3 regions of the Mesorhizobium sp. P2_C4 genome follow, and region 1 is predicted to be linked to each of the others. Evidence: predicted binding sites of a transcription regulator. Region 1 holds the regulator's gene; each other region holds the start of a gene.
The links. The regulator PhoB, encoded in region 1, activates phosphate uptake and scavenging genes when phosphate is short. The targets are predictions, from matches to a motif close to TGTCATNNANCTGTCAT.
Positions count from the first base shown of each region.

Region 1 (5,273 bases):
CCTCGGGCGGCGAATTCGGCCACATGATCCATCGGCCGGGCGGCGCGCTGTGCCGCTGCGGGCGGCGTGGCTGCGTCGAGGCCTATGCCGGCAACTACGCCATCTGGCGCAACGCCAGGCAACTGGGCGAGGACGCCGAGCCGGTCGCTGATGTCAGCGACGCCGACATGCGGGCGCTCGCCACCGCGGCACGCGAGAAGGACGGGCCGGAGCGCGAGGCCTACCGCAAGGCCGGCGAAGCCCTCGGCTTCGGCCTCGGCAGCCTGTTTGCGCTGATCGATCCGGCACCCGTCGCCATGGTCGGCGTCAGCGCCGCCGCCTTCGACCTGATAGAACCGGCATTGCGCGAGGCCATCGCCCAGACCGCCGGCGGCCAGCATTCGAAATCGATCTCCTTCGACACCGAGCCGAACGAATTGCCGCTGATCCGCGAAGGCTGCGCGATGCGGGCACTGAGCTTCGTCGACCAGGAGATTTTCGCGCCGGGCGGGCAGACGCGAGCTGGCACCATCGGGAAAGACGTGGCCTGAAATCGAAATATCAGATCGCAACCGGGGATGGGTTGAGATTCAGGTTGGTCCGGGGGCCATTCCACAGTGACCCGCGCGAACGTTTCTTAGCAAATGATTATCCGCATCCTTGGGCTTTTTACAATCCGATAGACGAAGAGCAATGCAATGCTAGATTGCATGCCACCATAGCCGTATCAAAGAACGTGGCAGGATGTTCAATCGCATGATGGCGGCATATCGGTTGGCTGCAGCAACCAGCCCCCTCCTCAAAAGCCGGACCAGATATCTGCCGGCGCTTTTCTCGATTTCCGTGTGGCTATTGCTTGGCAGCACCGCCGCCGCCCAACACCCTGGTCCAGGCTGCCCGGTTGGCCAATTGATAGATGCCAGAGAAGCATGGGGGAAATTCACCTCCAATGATGAGGCGACGGAATTTGCCAGACGTAAGTTCCTGGCCCTTGGCGCGGAAGAGTTCACAAAATGGCTATCGTGCCAGAGTTTTGATGTGCGCGTTAGTCCAGGCCGCGGAACGACCACGAATATTCAAGCAAGCTTTATGCCACTCAGGAAAGACGAAGGTCTTTGGGTGCCCAGTGGAGTTTACTACTGGCTTTTTCCTCCAGGCCGTCACTCCATAGAAGCGCATATCGAAAAGGGACGATTGATAGACATTTTTGCTATCGCCGAGAGCGAATAGAGAGAACAAACGATCCGACGATCCTCAAGTTGCACCTCTCAGTCACTCAGATATCGGTCGCATTTTTTGGTCATTCAACATCAAGCCGGACGAATGGGCTGACCACTTCAACGACACTGGATATGCTTCCGTCGAAACTGAAGGGCTTCAGTCTTCCCGAATAGCGTAACCAGCGCCGCGGATGGTGCGGATGACGTCGGGCATGCGGCCATTGTTGACCGCCTTGCGCAGCCGCCCGACATGCACGTCCACCGTACGTTCGTCGATGTAGATCGTCTCGCCCCAGACATTGTCGAGCAGCTGGCTGCGCGAGAACACCCGGCCGGGATGACGCATCATGAATTCGAGCAGCCGGAATTCGGTCGGCCCGAGCCGGATTTCGCTCTTCTTGCGATAGACGCGGTGCGATTCGCGATCGAGCACGATGTCGCCGACCTTGAGCACGCTGGACAGCACTTCCGGTTTGGCGCGGCGCAGCAGCGCCTTCACCCTGGCCATGAACTCTGGCGTCGAAAACGGCTTGACCAGATAATCGTCGGCGCCGGTCGACAGGCCGCGCACGCGGTCGCTCTCCTCGCCGCGCGCGGTCAGCATGATGATCGGCAGCCGCTCTGTTTCGGGCCGCATCCTGAGGCGCCGGCACAGCTCGATGCCGGAAACCGCCGGCACCATCCAGTCCAGCACCAGAAGATCGGGCACGTTTTCCTGCAGCCTAATCTCGGCCTCGTCGCCGCGCGTCACCACCTCGACCTGGTAACCTTCGGATTCGAGATTGTAGCGGAGGAGCACGCCTAGCGGCTCCTCGTCCTCCACCACCATGATGCGTGGCGCGATCATCGACTGGTCACCTTTGTCGTCATGCCGCCGGCGCGGACATCGCCGTCTCGTCCTGCTTTGGACGATTGGCGGGCAATTGCGAGCCGGTCAAAACATAGTACGCATTTTCGGCGATGTTGGTCACGTGGTCGCCGATGCGTTCGAGGTTCTTGGCGCAGAACAACAGATGCGTGCACGCGGTGATGTTGCGCGGGTCTTCCATCATGTAGGTCAACAGCTCGCGAAACACCGAGGTGTATTTGACGTCGATGCGCTCGTCGTCGTTTCTGAGCTTGGCGAGCGCTGCCGCATCGGCGGCGGCATATTCCTCGACCACCCCTTGCACCTGGATGAGCACCAGCTGAGCCATCGCATCGATGGAATGCGACAGGTCACGCGGCGTGACGCTGAGGCCGACGGTGCCGACGCGCTTGGCGATGTTCTTGGCGAGGTCGCCGATGCGCTCAAGGTCGCCGGCCATGCGGATCGAGCCGACCACTGCACGCAGATCGTTGGCCATCGGCTGGCGCTTGGCGATCAGCGTGATGGCGCGGTCGTCCAGCTCACGCTGGCGCGCATCCATGATGGCGTCGTCGGAGACGACGCGCTGTGCCAGGGCATTGTCCGAAGTGAGCAGCGCCTTGGTCGAGCCGCTGACCATCGAGCCGGCGAGATCGCCCATGTCGCGGATCAGCTTGCTGATCTGTCCCAGCTCTTCATCGAAAGATGCGACGGTATGTTCACCCATGATCCTAGTCCTCGTGCCTGAAACTTCGCTGTCGGAACCGCTCAGCCGAACCGGCCGGTGATATAGTCCTGGGTGCGCTTGTCGTCGGGGTTGGTGAACATCTTGTCGGTTGCGCCCTCCTCGACGAGATAGCCGAGATGGAACATCGCCGTGCGCTGCGACACGCGCGCCGCCTGCTGCATCGAATGGGTGACGATGACGATCGTGTAGTTCTGGCGCAGCTCGTCGATCAATTCCTCGACACGTGCGGTGGCGATCGGATCGAGCGCCGAACAGGGCTCGTCCATCAGGATCACCTCGGGCGACACGGCAATGGCGCGCGCGATGCACAGACGCTGCTGCTGGCCGCCGGAGAGGCCGGTGCCGGGTTCCTGCAGACGGTCCTTGACCTCGTTCCAGATCGCCGCCTTCTTCAGGCTCGACTCGACGATCTGATCCATGTCGGCCTTGCGCTTGGCCAGTCCGTGGATGCGCGGGCCATAGGCGACGTTCTCGTAGATCGACTTCGGGAACGGATTGGGCTTCTGGAACACCATGCCGACGCGCGCCCTCAGTTCGACGACGTCGATGCTCTTGTCGTAGATATCTTCTTCATCCAGCGTGATCTTGCCGGTCACCCGCGCCGAATCGATGGTGTCGTTCATGCGGTTGAGGCAGCGCAGGAAGGTGGATTTGCCGCAGCCCGAGGGGCCGATCAGTGCCGTCACCTGGTTGAGGCGAACGTCGAGATTGACGTCGAACAACGCCTGCTTCTCGCCGTAGAACACGCCGACCTTGTCGCCGCGCATTTTGATCACTTCGTTCGACTTGGCGTTCATTTTATCGCCCACAGCGTTTTCAAGGGACTGTTCGGTCATGATGTTCATACCAAAATGCCTTTTTTCTACCAGCGCCGCTCGAACCGACGCCGAAGCACGATCGCGGTGATGTTCATGGCCATGAGAAAGACCAGCAGGATGATAATGGCGCCGGACATGCGCTCGACGAAGGCGCGTTCAGCCTCGTTCGCCCACAGGTAGATCTGCACCGGCAGCGCCGTCGACGGATCGAAAGGTGTCTTCGGATAGTCGGCGACGAAGGCGACCATGCCGATCAAAAGCAGCGGCGCGGTTTCGCCGAGCGCGCGCGCCAGGCCGATGATGGTCCCGGTGAGAATGCCGGGGGCGGCAAGCGGCAGGATATGCTGGAACACCATCTGCATCTTGGAAGCGCCGAGACCAAGTGCTGCCGCGCGGATCGAGGGCGGCACGGCGGCAAGAGCCGCGCGCGTCGCGATGATGATCGTCGGCAGCGTCATCAGCGTCAGCACCAGGCCGCCGACAAAAGCGGCGGAACGCGGCATGCCGAGGAAATTGATGAAGACGGCAAGGCCGAGCAGGCCGAAGACGATCGACGGCACCGCGGCCAGATTGTTGATGTTGACCTCGATCAGGTCGGTGAAGCGGTTCTTCTTGGCGAATTCCTCGAGATAGATGGAGGCGGCGACGCCGATCGGCAGCGCTAGCAAAAGCACGATCACCATCATGTACAGCGAACCGATAATCGCCACGCCCATGCCGGAGGTTTCCGGACGGCTGGAAGCGCCGTAGGTGAACAGGCCGGTGTTGAAGTGCTCGGCCATCACGCCGTCCGCCTTGAGCTTGTTCATCCAGGCGATCTGCTGGTCGGAAACTTTGCGGCGTGCTTCTTCGACGCTGAGGTCGATCTGCCCCTTGAAGGCCGAGTCGAGATTGGCGGCGGCAAGGATGTTGACGTCGCGCGTCGTGCCGATGACCGACGGGTCGGCGGCGACAATGTCGCGCAGCTGGACACGGGCGCCTTCGGACAGGAAACCCTTGAGCTTCTGGATCGAAGGCTTGTCGTCGGGAGAAATGCCCAGCTTGGCGATCAGCGCGTTTTCGGCAAGCTTGGGATAGTTCGCCTTGATCAGCACATTCGGATCGGTGGCGCGTTTGTTGGAAGGATCGATCACCTTCGCGTCGAAGCTGATCGGCAGCGACACCGTCGTCTGCCAGAAGGCGGTGTAGCCCTTCGAGACGATGGTGACGAGGATGATGGCCAGGAAGGCGAGGCCGACGGAAATCGCCAGCATGCCATAGATGCGGAAGCGGCGTTCGGCGGCATAGCGGGCCTTCAGGCCAATGTCGCGGCGCGGATGAGCGGCGGCCCGGACCATTGAGTCCATGGGAATGTCGGTCATTCGTACTGCTCCCGGTATTTGCGCACGATGTACAGCGCGACGATGTTCATCACCAGCGTCAGCGCGAACAACGTCAGGCCGAGCGCGAAGGCGACCAGCGTCTGCGGCGAATTGAACTCGAGATCGCCGGTCAGCTGGTTGACGATCTTGACGGTGATGGTCGTCATCGCCTCGAATGGGTTGATGGTGAGATTGGCAGCGACGCCTGCCGCCAGCACGACGATCATCGTCTCGCCTATGGCGCGCGAGGCGGTCAACAGGATGGCGCCGACGATGCCGGGAAGTGCCGCCGGCAGGATG
Region 1 covers NZ_JBFUDT010000007.1:112,820-118,092, reverse strand. The annotation lists gene AC1DX6_RS24120 (ROK family protein) at 1-530, shown strand, start outside; gene AC1DX6_RS24115 (hypothetical protein) at 736-1,209, shown strand; gene phoB (phosphate regulon transcriptional regulator PhoB) at 1,357-2,046, opposite strand; gene phoU (phosphate signaling complex protein PhoU) at 2,066-2,773, opposite strand; gene pstB (phosphate ABC transporter ATP-binding protein PstB) at 2,815-3,639, opposite strand; gene pstA (phosphate ABC transporter permease PstA) at 3,657-4,973, opposite strand; gene pstC (phosphate ABC transporter permease subunit PstC) at 4,970-5,273, opposite strand, start outside.

Region 2 (5,273 bases), on a different contig from region 1:
ATCCACTATGTGCCGCTCGCAGCAGATTTCTCCGATCTTGCCGAAAAAATGCGGTATTTCGAGCAGCATCCGGCGGAGGCAGAACGCATCATTGCCGCCGCCAACGCCTATTGCCGAAAGTTCTGCAACGAGCAGGCAGAGCAGGCGATCTCGCTGCTCGTGCTCTACAAATATTTCGTTCTCAGCGGCCAGGTGGAGCCCGATCCCGAGGTCTGGCGCTATATCTCGGGCTAGATCGTCTCGGCCATTGCTTCTGCAGGATCCTACTTCTTTGTGCAGAGTCTCCACTCTGCTTCTGAAGTGTCCCAGCAATAGCCCTTGGCCTTCAATTGAAATCCGAGGGCATCAAGAATGATGCAAAAGCGATCGCTCGCCGCTTGCGAAATCGGTTGGCCGTCAAGTTCTGCTTGACGGCATGCTGCTCTGACATCTGCGTAGACCGAAGCCACCTTTTCACCGTCAAAATCGCCGCACACTGCGCCGGTGGCAGACGAAAGAATGACGACCGCGCAATAGCACGCGGTTGTTTGCATGCGTGAGACTGCGTGCATTCGCGACATCGGTGAAGCATCGCTCACCGGCATCGCGGACGCAACCTTTCAACCGGGCGGTCGCGTGGCATCGATTTGACGCCGGTCAGATGCCGCTCCGGTCGATAACCAGATCGGCGGGACCGAACCGATCCTTGGCTGTCAACTGCTGGTGCCAGTAGGGATAGAGCAAGGGCGGCCTGCTGACCACGTCGAGGCGGCTGCGCTCGTCCTCGGAAAGCACCAGGCTTGCCGCGGCGATGTTGTCCTTGAAGTGGGCTTCGGTCCTGCCGCCAATCACCAGCGAACTGACTGCCGGACGGCCGAGCAGCCAGGCCAGCGCCACCTGCGCGGCAGACACGCCGCGCGCCTTGCCGATCTCGACCAGCACGTCGACGATCCGCCACAGCCGATCCTCGTCGCGGATCGGCGGCTCCGACCAGCCGCTGAGCTGGCGGGCCGTGGGGCTGTCGCGATTGTACTTGCCAGATAACAATCCGCCGGCGAGCGGGCTCCACACCAGCACGCCGAGCCCTTGGTCGACCGAGATCGGCAGCAGTTCGTATTCGGCTTCGCGCGCCTCCAGCGTGTAGTGGATCTGCTGGGTGACGAAACGCGGCTGGTGATTTCTGTCACTGATGCCCAGCGCCTTCATCACCTGCCAGCCGGAATAGTTGGAGCAGCCGACATAGCGGATCTTGCCCTGCGCAACCAAGGTGTCGAGCGCGGCGATGGTTTCCTCGAGCGGCGTCACACCGTCCCATTCGTGCAGGAAATAGATGTCGATGACATCGGTGCGAAGCCGCTTCAGGCTCTTCTCGCACTCGCGGATCAGATGATAGCGCGACAGGCCTTCGTCGTTTGGCCCCTTGCCGATCCGCATGCGCGCCTTGGAGGCGATCAGCACATCGCCCTTGCGCTTGCCGCCGAGCGCCTCGCCGATGATCTCCTCGGAAATGCCGTTCGAATAGACATTGGCGGTGTCGATGAGATTGATGCCGGCATCGATGCAGCTGTCGATAATACGCCTCGCTTCCGAGAGATCGGAATTGCCGACGGCGGCGAACGGCCCGGCGCCGCCGAAGGTCATGGTGCCGAGCGTCAGCGTCGAAACTTTCAGGCCGGAACGGCCAAGCGTGCGGTATTCCATGTCAAATCCTCGCAATTTCGGTGGGGAGGGCAGGGCAGCCCGAGGGGTTCGGCATTTGTAGGACAATTCGAGCGGCTTGTCGCCATGCCACGGCGGCGGATCGACCATGCCTCGCGGATTTGCGGCGTCCGGTGGCTGCAATAAAACCGTCATTGCCGGCCTATATCAAGTCGGCTCAGGGTTTCACTTCAGCCGGCAAGCGGAGCAGCGCAAATGACCGAGTTAAAACAGAATTCTCCGGCCAGGGATTGGCTTGAAGCGGAGCTGGCCGACACGCTCGACGAAGACTACGAGCTGGAAATGTCGGAACCGGCGCTGTCGATGGAGATCGCCAAGATCTACAAGAACGCGCATCCGCCATCGATCGATCGCATGCAGTATTTTCGCGACCTCATCACCTTGCAGTCCGAGTTGATCAAGCTGCAGTCCTGGGTCGCCTATCACCAGAAGAAGCTGGTGGTCATTTTCGAGGGCCGCGACTCCGCCGGCAAGGGCGGCGTCATCAAGCGCATCACCCAGCGGCTCAATCCGCGCATCTGCCGCGTCGTCGCACTGCCGGCGCCGACCGAGCGCGAGAAGTCGCAATGGTATTTCCAGCGCTACGTGCCGCATCTGCCGGCCGGTGGCGAGATCGTCCTGTTCGACCGCTCCTGGTACAACCGCTCCGGCGTCGAGCGGGTGATGGGCTTTGCCGAACCCGATCAGGTCGAGGAATTCTTCCGCGACGTGCCGGAATTCGAGCGCATGCTGGTCCGCTCCGGCGTCACGGTTGTCAAATACTGGTTCTCCATCACCGACGAGGAGCAGCAGATGCGCTTCCTGATGCGCATCCACGATCCGATGAAGCAGTGGAAGCTGTCGCCGATGGACCTTCAGTCGCGCGTGCGCTGGGAGCAGTACACCAAGGCCAAGGAAGAGACCTTCGCGCGCACCAACATTCCTGAGGCGCCGTGGTACATCGTCGAGGGCAACGACAAGAAACGGGCGCGGCTGAACTGCATCGATCATCTGCTCAAGCAGATGCCCTATGAGGAGGTGCCGCATGAGGAGATCACGCTGCCCGAGCGCGTCTTCAACCCCGAATATGAGCGCCAGACCCTGCCGCGCGAACTTTACGTGCCGGAGAAGTATTGAGCGTCTGCGCTGAAGACATGAGGGGACGGCATTCTTTCGCGCCCCCCTCTGTCCTGCCGGACATCTCCCCCACTTGGGGGGGAGATCAGACGACACGTTGGTCTTCGCCAATCACCGACGTTGCAGGAATAGCGCCTTCCACGAAGCTGCCAATCTCCCCCCTCGTGGGGGAGATGTCCGGCAGGACAGAGGGGGGCGCGACGGATCGCTGCTTTCCCGACTGTGATGAGGCCTACCCCCGCTTGATCGTAACATGCGTGGCAAGCGCCGTCGCCACCTGCTCGGTGCACTGATAGCCGAGCTCAAGCATATCCAGGCCGGCAAACAGGTTCTCACCCTTGCCCAGCAGCATCGGCGACACCGCCAGATGCAACTCGTCGATAAGCTTCTCCTGCAGATATTGCCGGATGGTGGAGACGCCGCCGCCGACGCGGACATCCTTGCCACCGGCCGCGGCTTTCGCCTGGTCGAGCGCATCATGGATGCCGCCGGTGACGAAGTGGAAAATGGTGCCGCCTTCCATTTCGATCGGATCACGCTTGTAGTGGGTCAGCACGAAGACCGGCACATGATAGGGCGGATTGGTGCCCCACCAGCCTTTCCAATTGTCGTCCGGCCATTCCCCGCGGATCGGTCCGAACATGTTGCGGCCGAGGATCCAGGCGCCGACATTGTCGAAGCTGCGGACCGTGAAGCGGTCGTCCACATCGGTGGTGCCGCCATCCTTGCCGACCATTTCGTGGAAGGTGCGGGTGCCGATCATCCATTTGTGCAGCTCTTCGCCACCAACGCCGAGCGGGTTTTGCAGGGTCTGGTCAGGACCGGCGCCGAAACCGTCGAGCGACAGGGTGAATGCATTGACGCGCAGCTTGGACATGAAGGGTTCTCCTCGATAACTGGTTGTATTTTGCAATCAGTTAGCCAATCTGCTTGCATTTGGCAAGTAGATTTTCGAAGGGTAGACCAAAGTCTGCGGAATCCGTGAGTTTGACGGCCTAGGCCGCGGCACGCTTCGGCATCACCGCAAAGGGGCTCAGGCCAAGCCAGATCTGCATTTTGGCGGCGATATCGAGGTCGCCGGTCAAGCTGATCTTGTCGCGTTCCTTGTGCACGGTCGTCAGCCCCATCCAGATCGACGTCATGGTGCACAGGTCCGTCGACACGTAGAGATCGACGTCAAATCCCGGATCGTACCAGCAGAGATCGACATCGCCCTGCTTCTCGACGATCAGCCACCAGGACCGCTTTGTCGCCGGCAGGTCATGGTACAGGAACTGTATCACGGTGCGTCCGTCCGGCAGCGGACTGGGGTTCAGATTGCGGCGCATGTCCCACATCAGCAGCGATGGATCGAGGTTTTTCAGCGACAGCCTGGCCTCCACCCATTTCTGCCCCCAGAAGCCCATCGCTTCGACCACTGGGCGCAAATCCCTGCCGGCTTCGGTCAGCCGGTATTCGAACACGCCCTTCTCGGATTTGACCTCCGTGCGCTCGACGATGCCGCCGGCTTCGAGGTCCTTCAGCCGTTGCGACAGAAGGGTTGGCGACATTTTCGGCACACCGCGGCGCAGGTCGTTGAAGCGGGTCGATCCCGCCACCAGTTCGCGCAGCAGCACCATGGTCCAGCGAGTGCAGAGCAGTTCGGCGGCCATGGAGAGCGGGCAGAATTGTTTGTATCCGGCCTGTGTCATGTGGTGGTCTCCAACAAAAGATGGCCGACCTTACCCAGAAACCGATCGTCGGGCCAGTACAGAACCTGTACTGGGCCCCCTGGTACAGTTCGGTGACTGGAGGGATGCGCCATCGCCGTGGGAAGCAGCGGTCACGTCACCGGGCAGTCCGGTGCCGATCAATGAGGAGCAGACAATGACCGCTTATGTGATCGCAGACATCAAGGTGAAGGACGACAAATGGGTGCCGGCATATGCCGCTTCGGTGCACGATCTCGTGCACAAGCATGGCGGCAGATATCTGGCGCGCAGCGGCAATGTGAAGACGCTTGAGGGCAAGCCGCTGGACACCAGCCTCATCGCCATCATGGCGTTTCCGTCGGCTCAGGCCGCCGAGGCCTTCACCACCGATCCGCGGTACGCGCCGTTCGTGGCGGCGCGTCAGGCCGGCAGCGACAGCCGCTTCCAGATGATCGACAACACCGATCTCGCAGGAACGATTCCCTACCTGCCCAAGGCGTAAGGAACAGCCGGAACCCGGCGTTTCCGGGTTCCGGCCATCTCTTCAGCGTCTCTGTCCCAGTGGGGCAAAACTATTCCATCGACAAGATGAGATTGCGCACGGCCGGATAGATTTCGCGCTCCCAGCGCTTGCCGTTGAAGACGCCGTAGTGGCCGACATTGGCCTGCAGATGATGGCGCTTCAGATGCGGGCGCAGCGACCGGCACAATTCATGCGCGGCCGAGGTCTGGCCAAGCGCGCAGATGTCGTCACGCCCGCCCTCGACG
Region 2 covers NZ_JBFUDT010000006.1:36,220-41,492, forward strand. The annotation lists gene AC1DX6_RS22030 (glycosyl transferase family 90) at 1-234, shown strand, start outside; gene AC1DX6_RS22035 (hypothetical protein) at 264-533, opposite strand; gene AC1DX6_RS22040 (aldo/keto reductase) at 637-1,680, opposite strand; gene ppk2 (polyphosphate kinase 2) at 1,894-2,814, shown strand; gene AC1DX6_RS22050 (dihydrofolate reductase family protein) at 3,047-3,691, opposite strand; gene AC1DX6_RS22055 (winged helix-turn-helix transcriptional regulator) at 3,810-4,505, opposite strand; gene AC1DX6_RS22060 (DUF1330 domain-containing protein) at 4,681-5,007, shown strand; gene AC1DX6_RS22065 (polyhydroxyalkanoate depolymerase) at 5,078-5,273, opposite strand, start outside.
Region 2: a site for PhoB is predicted at 1,817-1,833, ahead of ppk2 (polyphosphate kinase 2). Genes of this name have one in related genera too.

Region 3 (5,273 bases), on a different contig from region 1:
GTGTCGTGGTCTTCGCTGGTGATGTCGCTCGGCCGGGTGATGACCCGCCGCACGAATTCCAGCCGCGTCTCTTCGGTGAAGCGGGTGCGGGCGTAGCCGATCACCGTGTCCTTGCCGGCGCCGCTTGGGCCGACAACGGCTACGAAGACGCCGTCGCGGATCGGAAACGTCTCGGCGGACAATTCACGCTCGATCAACGCCGACACCATCATGCGACCCGACGCCCCTGGCGCCAGACTGTGCGCACGACGGGAACGTGGTCATCGACGCGGACGCGAACCAGATCGGCGCGCCGGCCTTGTTCGATGACGCCGCGATCGGTGAGACCGACCGCATCGGCCGGATTCTTGGAGACCATTGCCACCGCCTGCGGCAAGGAAATCCCCTCGACCATGTCGCCGAGGAAGAAGGCCGACTGGATCAGGCTGAAGGGGATGTAGTCGGACGACAGTATGTCGAGCAGGCCCTCACCAGCCAGCGTGCGGGCCGAGACATTGCCCGAATGCGAGGAGCCGCGCATGACGTTGGGTGCGCCCATCAGCACACCGAGCCCGGCGTCCTTCGAGGCCCTTGCGGCCTCTTCCGTGGTCGGGAATTCGGCGACGCGCACGCCTTGCGCGATCGCCTCGTCGACATGGCCTGCCGTGGCGTCGTCATGGCTGGCAAGCACGATGCCGCGCTCATGGCAGGCGGCGGCGATCACCGCCCGATTGGGGGCCGAGTTGCGCTCCGATTCGGCCATTCGCTTTTCGCAGAACAGCTTGAAGTCACGGTCGGTCAGCTTCAGCTTGCGCTGGTAGTAATAGGCGTAGGTTTCGAGATTGACGAACTGGCGCTGGCCCGGCGCATGGTCCATCAGCGACGCCAGTTTGACCCGTTCGTCGCCGTCGAAATTGGCGAAGGCGGCGAGGCAATCGGGCGCCGAAACCTCGCAGCGCAGATGAATGAAATGGTCGGCCCGCAGCCGGTCCTGCTGGACGCTGTCCTCGATGGCGTCGGCCAGCTTGCGGGTGTCTAGGGATGTCAGGTCGGCATCTTCATCCATGCCGACGCGCAAGGCATCGAGCACGGTGGTGATGCCGGCGGTCGCCACCTGCGCGTCATGAGCGAGTACGGCGGCGATCGGATTCCAGCGCACCTTGGGCCGCGGCGCATAGTGGCCTTCGAGATGGTCGGTGTGCAGTTCGACCAGGCCGGGGATGATGTAGTCGCCGCCCATATCCTCGCCGGTTCGCCCAGCGCCGGCCTCGATGCCGGCGATGAAACCGTCGCGCAGCACGATCGAGCCTTCGACGATCTCGTCGGCAAGGACGATGCGGGCATTGTTCAGAACGGTTTCGGCGGTCATTGCAGGCAGTCCTTGCTAGTTCAGCGTCAGGCAGTTTTTCTGGCGGCGCGGCGCCCGAGCGCGTGATGGGAAAGCACCATGAACGGAGCGCCGGGTTCGGTTTCGACAAACAGCGTCAGCGCGTCGACCACTACCGGCTGTTGCAGCACCTGCGCAAACAGGCTGTCGATTGCTGCACGCAAACGGGGGCTTTCCTGTGACCCGGCGCGGCCGGACAGCGTCATGTGGAAGCGAAAGGTCTCGAAGACGTAGGGGTAGCCCCACTGGCAGAGATTGCGGAACTCGGCCGGCTTCAGCGAATCGGGGCTGCGGCGTTCGATTTCCGCTTCGGTCAACGGCGCGCGAAAACGGTCGAAGCCAAGCACGACATCGTCGGCGAAGCGGTTGAGCGCCGGCAGCGGTCCTTCCGGCACCAGCGCGAAGAAGCTGTCGATCTGGCTGACGACCAGGCGCGGGATGGTCACCACCGACGTCGCTTCGGCAAAAGCGTCAAGAGCTGCGCGAAGCGAGGCTTCCGTTTCGTTAGGAGTCAGCCGGAAGGGTGCCTTCAGCGTCGCATGAAAACCGTAGCGGCGGGCCGACGCGGTGTGGAAGGCGACTTCCGCCGCAGAAAGGTCGGCAACGGCCTCAACCGGTCTTGTCGCAGCACCAAACGGGTCGCGGCCGAGCCAGTTGGCGGCGATCCGCGCCAGCGGCTCGTCCTGCCTTGGGGTGAAATAGATGGCGTAGCGCATGAGAAAAACCTCGTCAGCCCGCTGCCATAGGTGATTTCCATGACGGATTGACGAAGCTTTGAAGGGTTTTCGATGGCAAATCGACCCAGCCGGTCGTTAGCCGACGATTTTTCCTTGCTGGACCAATGGCTTCAGCGATCAGGCCTTCATCAGCCATTCGTGCTCGGGCGCGTTGTGGAATTTCCACGTCCGCTTCGGCCCGGCCATGACGTTGAGATAATAGAGATCGTAGCCGTGGCAGGCGGCACAGGGATGGTAGCCCTCCGGCACCAGCACGACATCGCCGTCCTCGATCGCCATCGCCTCGTCCAGCGCCCGCGCACCATTCTTGTCGGCATCGGTATAGACGCGCTGGAAGGCAAAGCCCTGCGGCGGGTTGAGGCGGTGGTAGTAGGTTTCCTCGAGATAGGACTCGGCCGGCAGATTGTCCTGGTCGTGCTTGTGCGGCGGGTAGCTCGATGTGTGGCCGCCCGGCGTGATGACCTCGACCACCAGCAGCGAATCGGCCGGCTTGCCCTCCGGCAGGATGTTGGTGACATAGCGCGTGTTGGTACCCTTGCCGCGCACTTCCTGGCCGAGATCGTCGGGCGCGATGACACGGACAGGCAGGCCGCCGCCGAGGCCGGGCGCCGAGCAGACGGCGAGTTCGAGTTCGGTGTCTGCGGTCACCGACCAGTCGGAGCCCGCGGGCACATAAACCGACCACGGCTTGCCTTCGAAAGGCGACATGCGCTCGCCAAGCAGGCCGAGCTCCTTGCCGCCGGCGCTGGCTTTGCCCTTGCCGGTGACGAACACCAGGCAGATTTCCCGGTCGCCCGTTTGCCCGGAGGCGCTCTCGCCGGGCTTCAGCCGATGCAGGTCGAAGCCGACATAGGTCCAGCCGGCGCTTTTCGGCGTGACATGGGCGACGCGGCCATGACCCTTGTTGGCTTTGACGAGCAGTTTCGACATCTGGTCTATTCCTTCGGTTCGGCGTCGGTCGATGCCTTGTCCTCATCGACCGGCTTGTAGAGGTAGAAGAACTGCCAGACGGCGTAGCCGGCGAAACCAAGCGCGAGCACGCCCCAGAATGGCGTGCCGGTGGCAAATTCGATCACCGACCAGGCGAGGCAGACCACGACAATGGCAACGCGCCGCCACAAGGGCCGGAAGAAGGGGTGCTCATAGTCTTTCATCGGGCCAATCCGGGTTTCACCAACTGGGCATCAGATAAGCTGCCCGCCGCCGGGAATCCAGCATTCATGCGTTTGGGAAACCTTGCGTTTCAACCGTGTAGCCAGCGGCGGTCATCACCCGCATCAGTTCCTTGTAACCAACCTGCGCCATCTTCAGCGGGGGGTTCTTCTTCGGATCCTGCTCGGCCTCGACCACGAACCAGCCTTCATAGCCATGGTCCGCCAGCTTCTGCACGATGGCGCCAAAGTCGAGCGAACCGTCGCCCGGCACGGTGAAGGCGCCGAGCGCAACGGCATCGAGGAAGGATTGCTTGCTGCGATCGAGCTTGTCGATCACCGGCATGCGTACATCCTTCACATGGACATGGCTGATGCGCTGGTGATGATTGTCGATGGCGCGCAAAACGTCGCCGCCGGCAAAGGCGAGATGGCCGGCGTCGAGCAGCAGCGGAATGCCTTCGCCGGAATGGCGCATGAAGGCATCGAGCTCCGGCTCGGTCTCAACCACGGCCGCCATATGGTGATGATAGGAAAGCGGCATGCCTTGTTCGGCGCACCATTCGCCGAATTCGGTCAGGCGCCGGCCATAGGCCTTCATCTCGTCACCCGACAGTTTTGGCTTGGTGGCGAGCGGCTTGGAGCGGTCGCCCTGGATGGAGCGGCCAACCTCGCCATAGACGATGCAAGGCGCGTTCACCGCCTTGAACAGGTCGATCATCGGCTGGATGCGATCCTTGTTCTTTGACATGTCCTCATCGACCAGCGTGCCGGAGAACCAGCCACCGCAAAGGGTGACGTCGGCCTCTCGCAGGATCGGCAGCATGATCTTGGGATCGTTGGGGAAACGGCGGCCCATTTCCATGCCGGTGAAGCCGGCCGAACGCGACTGGCGCAAACACTCTTCCAGCGACACGTCATCGCTGAGTTCCGCAAGATCGTCGTTCCACCATGCAATGGGGGACATGCCCAGTTTGGCTTTCAAGTCGTCACTCCAGATTAGAACTGCTTATTACCTGTTGGTGGGCGCTGCCCCTCATCCGCCTGCCGGCACCTTCTCCCCGTCTAGGGACGGGGAGAAGGGAGCTAGCATCAATCGCCGATGGTCTGCATCTGGCGCTTTTCATCATAGGCCTTGCGCGCCGCGTTGACCTGGCTGCGCGCGCTGACCTCGGGTACGGCGACATCCCACCATGTGCCGCCGGCGTCTGTCGAAACCAGCGGATCGGTGTCGATGACCAGCACCGTGGTGCGGGTGTTCTTCTTTGCCTTTTGCAGCGCGTTTTCCAGGCCGGCGATCGACGGCACTTTCTCGGCAATGGCGCCAAGGCTTGCCGCGTGCGCCGCGAAATCGATATCCGGCAGCACCTCGTGGTGCGAGTCCTTCAAGAGATTGTTGAAGTTGGCCCCGCCGGTCGCCATCTGCAGCCGGTTGATGCAGCCATAGCCCCTGTTATCGAGCAGCACGATGGTGAGTTTCTGGCCGAGCATCACCGAGGTTGCGATCTCGGAATTGAGCATCAGATAGGAGCCGTCGCCGATCATGACGACGACGTCCTCATCGGGCTTGGCCATCTTGACGCCCAACCCGCCGGCGATCTCGTAACCCATGGTCGAGAAGCCGTACTCCGCATGATAAGAGCCGGGCGCGCCGGCTTGCCAGAGCTTGTGCAATTCACCAGGCAGGCCGCCGGCGGCATGAAGCAGCGTCACGCCGGAGCCCATGGCGCGCTGCACGGCGCCGATCACCTGCGCATCCGAGGGATAGGCGGCGTTGGTCGACGCCGTCACCTTGCCGGCATCGGCCTGCCAGTCCTTCTTGCCCTTGGCCGCATTGTCGGTCCAGGCGGCAGGCGCCTTCCAGCCTTTCAGCGCGGCACCCAGTTCGGCGAGCCCCTCGGCGGCGTCGGCGACAAGTGGCAGCGCCCGGTGCTTGCCGGCATCGAAAGGCTGGACATTGAGGCCGATGATGGTCTTGCCGGAATTCTTGAACAGCGACCACGAGCCTGTAGTGAAATC
Region 3 covers NZ_JBFUDT010000001.1:466,417-471,689, reverse strand. The annotation lists gene phnN (phosphonate metabolism protein/1,5-bisphosphokinase (PRPP-forming) PhnN) at 1-212, opposite strand, end outside; gene AC1DX6_RS02405 (alpha-D-ribose 1-methylphosphonate 5-triphosphate diphosphatase) at 209-1,348, opposite strand; gene AC1DX6_RS02400 (DUF1045 domain-containing protein) at 1,375-2,082, opposite strand; gene iolB (5-deoxy-glucuronate isomerase) at 2,221-3,033, opposite strand; gene AC1DX6_RS02390 (DUF3329 domain-containing protein) at 3,039-3,257, opposite strand; gene iolE (myo-inosose-2 dehydratase) at 3,322-4,239, opposite strand; gene iolD (3D-(3,5/4)-trihydroxycyclohexane-1,2-dione acylhydrolase (decyclizing)) at 4,347-5,273, opposite strand, start outside.
Region 3: a site for PhoB is predicted at 2,122-2,138, ahead of AC1DX6_RS02400 (DUF1045 domain-containing protein). Genes of this name have one in related genera too.